Regions from separate parts of the Bacterioplanoides pacificum genome, predicted to be linked through region 1. Evidence: predicted binding sites of a transcription regulator. Region 1 holds the regulator's gene; the other holds the start of a gene.
What was found. Region 1 encodes sigma-54, which starts transcription at its own class of promoters, with help from an activator protein. Its sites were predicted from a motif close to TGGCACNNNNNTTGCTNT; they were not measured.
Positions count from the first base shown of each region.

Region 2: urtA (urea ABC transporter substrate-binding protein) is a predicted target of sigma-54. The motif match lies at 1,974-1,991, and genes of this name have one in related genera.

Region 1 covers NZ_JBHRYB010000016.1:64,224-67,646, forward strand. Annotated here, with positions in the region: gene rapZ (RNase adapter RapZ) at 1-228, opposite strand, end outside; gene ptsN (PTS IIA-like nitrogen regulatory protein PtsN) at 311-763, opposite strand; gene hpf (ribosome hibernation-promoting factor, HPF/YfiA family) at 787-1,089, opposite strand; gene ACFOMG_RS16230 (RNA polymerase factor sigma-54) at 1,135-2,724, opposite strand; gene lptB (LPS export ABC transporter ATP-binding protein) at 2,869-3,423, opposite strand, start outside.
Region 2 covers NZ_JBHRYB010000025.1:60,122-63,544, reverse strand. Annotated here, with positions in the region: gene uca (urea carboxylase) at 1-988, shown strand, start outside; gene ACFOMG_RS17200 (GntR family transcriptional regulator) at 988-1,698, shown strand; gene urtA (urea ABC transporter substrate-binding protein) at 2,030-3,328, shown strand; gene urtB (urea ABC transporter permease subunit UrtB) at 3,411-3,423, shown strand, end outside.

The sequences.
Region 1 (3,423 bases):
CAGGCTGTGCAGAATATGATCGATCTGGTCAAAGGTGTGGACCAGGTTGCGGGCATCGATACTGACGGCCACTTTCGATAACCGCTCTTCATGATGGGTTTCACGTACCAGATCGTTGAGCAGGCCGATGGGCAGATTGTCGATGCAATAAAAGCCCAGGTCTTCCAATACATGCAGAGCACTGGATTTACCCGATCCTGAGCGTCCGCTGATAACCACAAGGCGCATAAGCTTGTCCTTAACTTTTCGTCAGGTGTGTTAGGGAGTGTGTCAGTTATAGCAGATGTTTATGGCGTGCCGATGACTTTTGTCAGCTGGCCAGCAATGCCCGCTTAAATAACTGACTGGCGTCCGGAGCGTTGCGTAATGCCTGGCGGAAATCGGGTTCATTGAAATTTCTGGCCAGCATCGACAATACCTGAAGATGTTCTTCCGTTGCTTCTTCCGGTACCAGCAACGCAAACACCAGGTCGACCGGCTGGCGGTCGATGGCGTCAAAATCAATCGGTTGTTCCAGCCGTAATAACACGCCAAAGGCCTGTTCGCAGTTGGGCAGACGGCAGTGCGGAATGGCAATACCTTCACCGATACCTGTACTGCCGAGCCGCTCGCGGCCCAGCAGGCGCTCAAAAATATCGTCAGCGGCGCTGTCTTTCAGCTGCGCTGAAATAATCTGCCCGAGATATTCCAACAGTTTTTTCTTGCTGGAAATCGGTACATCAATTTCAGTGCGCTCGGCGCTCAGAATATCGGCGATGGTCATGGATCAACCTTCTTGGGTAATAATCAGTGGCCGTGTTGGCGGGCAACCATTTTTTCTTTGTGCTTCAGCACCTGGCGGTCCAGCTTGTCGATCATGGCATCAATGGCCGCGTACATGTCGTCGCTGTCAGCGCTGGCGTTCAGGTCGGCACCGCTGACATGAATGGTGGCTTCGGCGTGGTGACGTTCGTCTTTTTCCACGGTCAGAGTGACCTGAGCAGTGGTCACGTTATCAAAGTGACGGGTGATTTTGCCCATTTTTTCTTCCACGTGGGCTTGCATTGCTTCAGTGATTTCCACGTGGTGGCCACTAACATTAATTTGCATATCAGACTCCTTCTTTAATTTTGTCTGAGGTGTATCAACGGCTGATCAGATCAGCTGCTTGCGTTCGTTGGATGGTGGAATATGCATGGCTTCACGATATTTTGCCACCGTACGACGTGCGACTTTGATCCCCTTGTCACCCAGCATGGCGGCAATTTTATTGTCGCTTAACGGCTTGCGCTGGTTTTCTTCGGCGATCAGTTTTTTGATCATGGCACGGATCGCGGTGGACGAACATTCGCCACCGGTATCTGTGCTGACGTGGCTGGAGAAGAAATATTTCAGCTCAAAAATGCCACGTGGAGTGTGCATGTATTTTTGTGTGGTCACCCGGGAAATGGTGGACTCGTGCATGCCTACCGCCTCGGCGATGTCATGCAATACCAGCGGCTTCATTTTTTCTTCGCCTTCTTCGAAAAACTCGATCTGGTATTCGACAATTTTGGTCGCCACTTTCAGCAGGGTATCGTTACGGCTTTGCAGGCTTTTGATAAACCAGCGTGCTTCCTGCAGGTGATCTTTAATAAAGGTGTTGTCGGGGCTGTTATCCGAACGTTTTACCAGTGCCGCATAACTTTCGTTTACCCGCAAGCGGGGGGCAATGTCGGGGTTGAGTTCGACCCGCCATTCATCGCGGATATTGCGTACAATCACATCCGGCACAACGTACTCTGCCTGGTCGGGAGAGATGCCGGCACCGGGTTTCGGATTGAGTTCTTTAATCAGTCGCATCACCGACTTCAGGCTGTCTTCCTTCAGCTTGGTTTTGCGCATCAGGGTCGGATAATCTTTGCTGCCGAGCATATCGATATAGTCGCTGATCACCAGCTGGGCTTCTGTCAGCCACGGGGTTTCAGCGGGCAGCTGGGCCAGTTGCAATAACAGGCATTCTCGCAGGTCGCGGCAGAACACTCCGGCCGGATCAAACTGTTGCAGGCGTCGTAAGACGACTTTGACTTCGTCTTCTTCGACATCCAGTTCCGGATCGATGCTTTCCAGTACGTCTTCGATGCTGGTGTGCAGATAACCGTCGCTGTCGACGCCGTCGATAAACATCAGCGCGATTTCACGGTCGGTGTCCGACATCGGTGTCAGGTTGAGTTGCCACAATAAATGATCCTGCAGATCATCGGTGGTGGCATGGCGGGAATCGTAATCGAAGTCGTCGTCAGCCGGACCAGCGCTGGATGCCACGCCGGCGGTAGGCTGATAGGTGTCGTCCCAGTTGCTGTCGACCGGCAGGTCATCGGGCAGTTGCTGGTTGGATAAGTGATCCCCCAGCTCCTGGCTGTCGCTGCCCTGAACATCGTAATCGCTGTCGTTAGCCGTGCTGCTGTTATCGGCACTGGCGCTGTAGTCGTTCAGGCTATCGCTGTTGTGCTGGTCGTTGCTGTCGTTGTCAGAGGCGCGACTGTCCTGGTCGTTGCTGTAGTCGTTGCCTTCGCCCTGATCATTGCCGTCGCTGTAGTCGTCGCTGTCGTGCTCTTCATTTTCGAGCATTGGGTTGGAGTCGAGCGCTTCCTGAATTTCCTGTTGCAGATCCAGTGTCGACAGCTGTAACAAACGAATAGCTTGTTGCAGCTGTGGTGTCATGGTCAGCTGCTGACCCATCTTTAACTGGAGTGATGCTTTCATAAAGTGTCGATAGTCACGCGAATGTCAGGCCTCGTATGTGGCCAACCAATACTTTGCATTATAGGCAAAGCCCGTGCACTTGGAATCCCTGTTTTAACCGAGATGTCATAAATATTGCTTGTGAGCAACAAACCGGGCTGTTACTCACAACCGGAAATCATCACCCAGGTACACTTTGCGCACCTGTTCGTTGGCCAGGACTTCTTCGGCGTTGCCTTCAGCAATAATATGACCACCGCCGACGATATAGGCTTTTTCGCAGATCGCCAGGGTTTCCCGCACGTTGTGGTCGGTAATTAATACACCAATACCGCGATCCCGCAGCTGGCGAATGATGTCCATGATGTCAGACACAGAAATCGGGTCAACACCGGCGAAAGGTTCGTCGAGTAAAATAAAAGACGGTTCAGCAGCCAGCGCCCGGGCAATTTCGACCCGCCGGCGTTCTCCACCGGATAACGCCATGCCGAGGCTGTTGCGGATATGCTGAATATGAAATTCATCCAGCAGACCTTCCAGCCGCTCCTGGCGCTGCTGGCGGTTCAGATCCTGACGGGTTTCAAGAATGGCCATAATATTGTCGGCGACGCTCAGCTTGCGAAAAATAGACGCTTCCTGAGGCAGGTAACCAATGCCTTTCTGTGCGCGGCCATGCATCGGCAGGTGGCTGATGTCTTCATCGTCAATATGAACATGACC
Region 2 (3,423 bases), on a different contig from region 1:
GAACTTGCCGGATATCGACAGCATGGTATTAAAAACCCGGGTTATTCATTTACCGATGGCGTTTGAAGACAGTGCCACATTGGATGCGGTGGAAAAATATCAGCAATCGGTGCAGGAAAAAGCCCCCTGGTTGCCAAACAATGTCGATTTTATTCAGCGCACTAACGGTTTGCACAGTCGTGATGAGGTCAAAAAGATTATTTTTGATGCCAGTTATATGGTGATGGGACTGGGTGACGTGTATCTCGGTGCACCTTGTGCAGTTCCGGTCGATCCTCGTCATCGTTTATTAACCTCTAAATATAATCCGGCACGTACATTTACCGCAGAAGGTACCGTGGGTATCGGCGGGGTTTATATGTGCGTTTATGGTATGGACAGTCCGGGTGGTTATCAGCTGGTTGGCCGTACCTTACCGATCTGGAATAAATTCCTGAAAAATAAACAGTTCAGCAATAATGAACCCTGGTTGCTGAAGTTTTTTGACCAGGTGCGTTATTACGAAGTGACGGAGCAGGAATTAACCCGGCAGCGTGAGGCCTTCCGCGAAGGGCGGCTGGAAATAAAAATTACCGAGGAAGACTTCAGTCTGGCGGAATATCAGCAGTTCCTGCAGGATAATGACGACAGCATCGAACAGTTCCGTCAGCAGCAGCAACAGGCATTTGCCAAAGAAGTGGAACACTGGGCCAGTGATGATGCTTTTGGTGAAGTTAAAGAGGCCGGGTTAACCACTCAGGCTGAAGAAATCCGGGGAACGGCAGTACACTCCGACATTGCCGGGAATATCTGGAAGGTATTGGTGGAAGAGGGCCAGGTCGTGCAGCAGGGCGATACTCTGGTGATTGTAGAAGCAATGAAAATGGAATTTCCGTTGCTGGCACCCCGGGATGGTGTGGTGGGTTCGTTATGTTGTCAGGAAGGCCACGCAGTTCAGCCGGGGGATGTGTTGCTGGGATTATTACAAAGCCAGCATGAGCCAGCCTGATGAATGCACCACAAACCCAACAACGTAAACCGAGCCTGGCGGAGCGTATATACCAGCAGCTGAAACAGGATATTTTTGATTTCCAGCTGCTGCCGGGTGATCGTTTCAGCGAAACGGAAATTGCTGGTCGTATGCAGGCGTCACGTACTCCGGTCAGGGAGGCGTTATACCGGCTGGAGCGCGATGGCTATGTTCAGGTACATTTCCGCAGTGGCTGGCAGGTACGGCCATTCGATTTTCGTTATTTTGAAGACCTGTACGATGTGCGCATTTTACTGGAGGCCGAAACAGTCCGGCGTTTATGTAGCGCTAACGACCGGCAACAGCGTTTGGCCGAACTATCAGCAATCTGGTGTTGCCCTGAAGGACAACGTCTGACGGATAGCAGTGAGGTCGCAAAGCTGGATGAAAACTTTCATTTTGGTCTGGTGGAAAGCGGAAAAAATCAGGAAATAAGTGCGATTCATCGCGATGTGTGTGAGCGTTTGCGCATTATTCGGCGGCTGGATTTTACCCAGACGGGTCGGATTGAAGCCACCTATAACGAGCACAGCCGGATATTGTTGCAGATACTCAATGCCGATGCGAATCAGGTGGTGGCAGAGCTGACACAACATATCGAGATCAGCAAAAATACGGTGCGTGAGATTACCCTGCATCGAATTCAGGAAGCCCGGCAGCGCTATGCCGTTGATATGAGCATGAAATAACGATCAATTTTTCAGTTCGTAACAGCTTTATAGCAAGAGTATTAACAGGACCTGAGCGTAACTAAAATCCCGGCGAAATTATTTTCGCCGGGATTTTTTTATACCGGCTAACGCTACCAAATAAGAGTTCAGTGATAAAAGGATGCACTGATAAATAGCAAGATGATATTAAACGGTAGTTAACGGTGCAGAACTGGCTTGCCAGCCCGTCGGGTTGTTGGCCCTGAGCGCGGTTAACCGGCGTAATAACGGATAATTCATCGGATTTTCATAGTTGGTATATGGGTTGCACTCTGTCTTGTATACATGACAACCAATGAAGGAAAGTTAGATGAAAAAAGCAATCTTGAGCCGTACCGGAAAACTGCTTGCTGTCACTGCTCTGGCTGCGGGCGTCAACCTGGCTAACGCTGGTGATACCATCAAAGTGGGTGTGCTGCATTCATTATCCGGGACTATGGCAATCTCCGAAACCACATTAAAAGATACCGTTTTAATGATGATTGAAGAACAGAATAAAAAAGGTGGCTTGTTAGGTAAAAAACTGGAACCGGTTGTTGTTGACCCGGCTTCTAACTGGCCGCTGTTTGCTGAAAAAACCCGCGAACTGCTTGAGCAACAGGATGTCGACGTTATTTTTGGTTGCTGGACATCGGTGTCACGTAAATCGGTTCTACCGGTCGTGGAAGAATTAAACGGGCTGTTGTTTTATCCGGTTCAGTATGAAGGCGAAGAGTCGTCATATAACGTATTTTATACCGGAGCGGCACCGAACCAGCAGGCCATACCTGCGGTAGATTATCTGATGAACGAAGTGGGTGCACAACGTTGGGTGTTAGCCGGTACCGACTACGTTTACCCGCGTACCACCAATAAAATACTGGAAAGTTACCTGAAATCCAAAGGCGTAGCGGCCGAAGATATTATGGTGAACTACACACCATTTGGTCACAGCGATTGGCAGACCATTGTGTCGGATATTAAAAAGTTCGGCAGTGCGGGTAAAAAAACCGCAGTAGTGTCGACGGTGAATGGTGATGCCAATGTACCGTTTTATAAAGAACTGGCGAACCAGGGTATCAGTGCAGAAGACATTCCTGTGGTTGCTTTCTCGGTGGGTGAGGAAGAACTGTCTGGTTTTGATACTTCTCCACTGGTAGGCCATCTGGCGGCCTGGAACTATTTCCAAAGTGCTGACAGCGAAGAAAATGATGCATTTATTGAGCAGTGGCACGGTTTTACTGAGAACGATGAGCGTGTGACGAATGACCCGATGGAGGCAACCTATATCGGCTTCAGGATGTGGGCAAAGGCGGTTGAAAAAGCCGGCAGTGAAGAGGTCGATAAAGTGCGCTCAGCCATGTATGGCATTGAAGTTCCGAATCTAACGGGTGGGATGGCGAAGATGAACGAAAACCATCATCTGTCTAAGCCGGTGCTGATTGGCGAAATTCAGGATGATGGCCAGTTTGATATCGTCTGGAAAACCGATGAGGTGGTTAAAGGGGATGCCTGGACCGATTATCTGCCGGAGTCGGCTAACCTGATCTCCGACTGGACGGCACCGATCAGCTGTGGCAACTACAACACGGTCAGCAAAAGCTGTGGTGGTGCGGTTGCAGCGGAATAACCGCGCTTACTGAAGGCCCTGATGGTTATTGTTACAGGCTGATTCTGTAGCAATAACCACCTTATAAAAAACGGAAGTTCCCATGCGTGTAACTC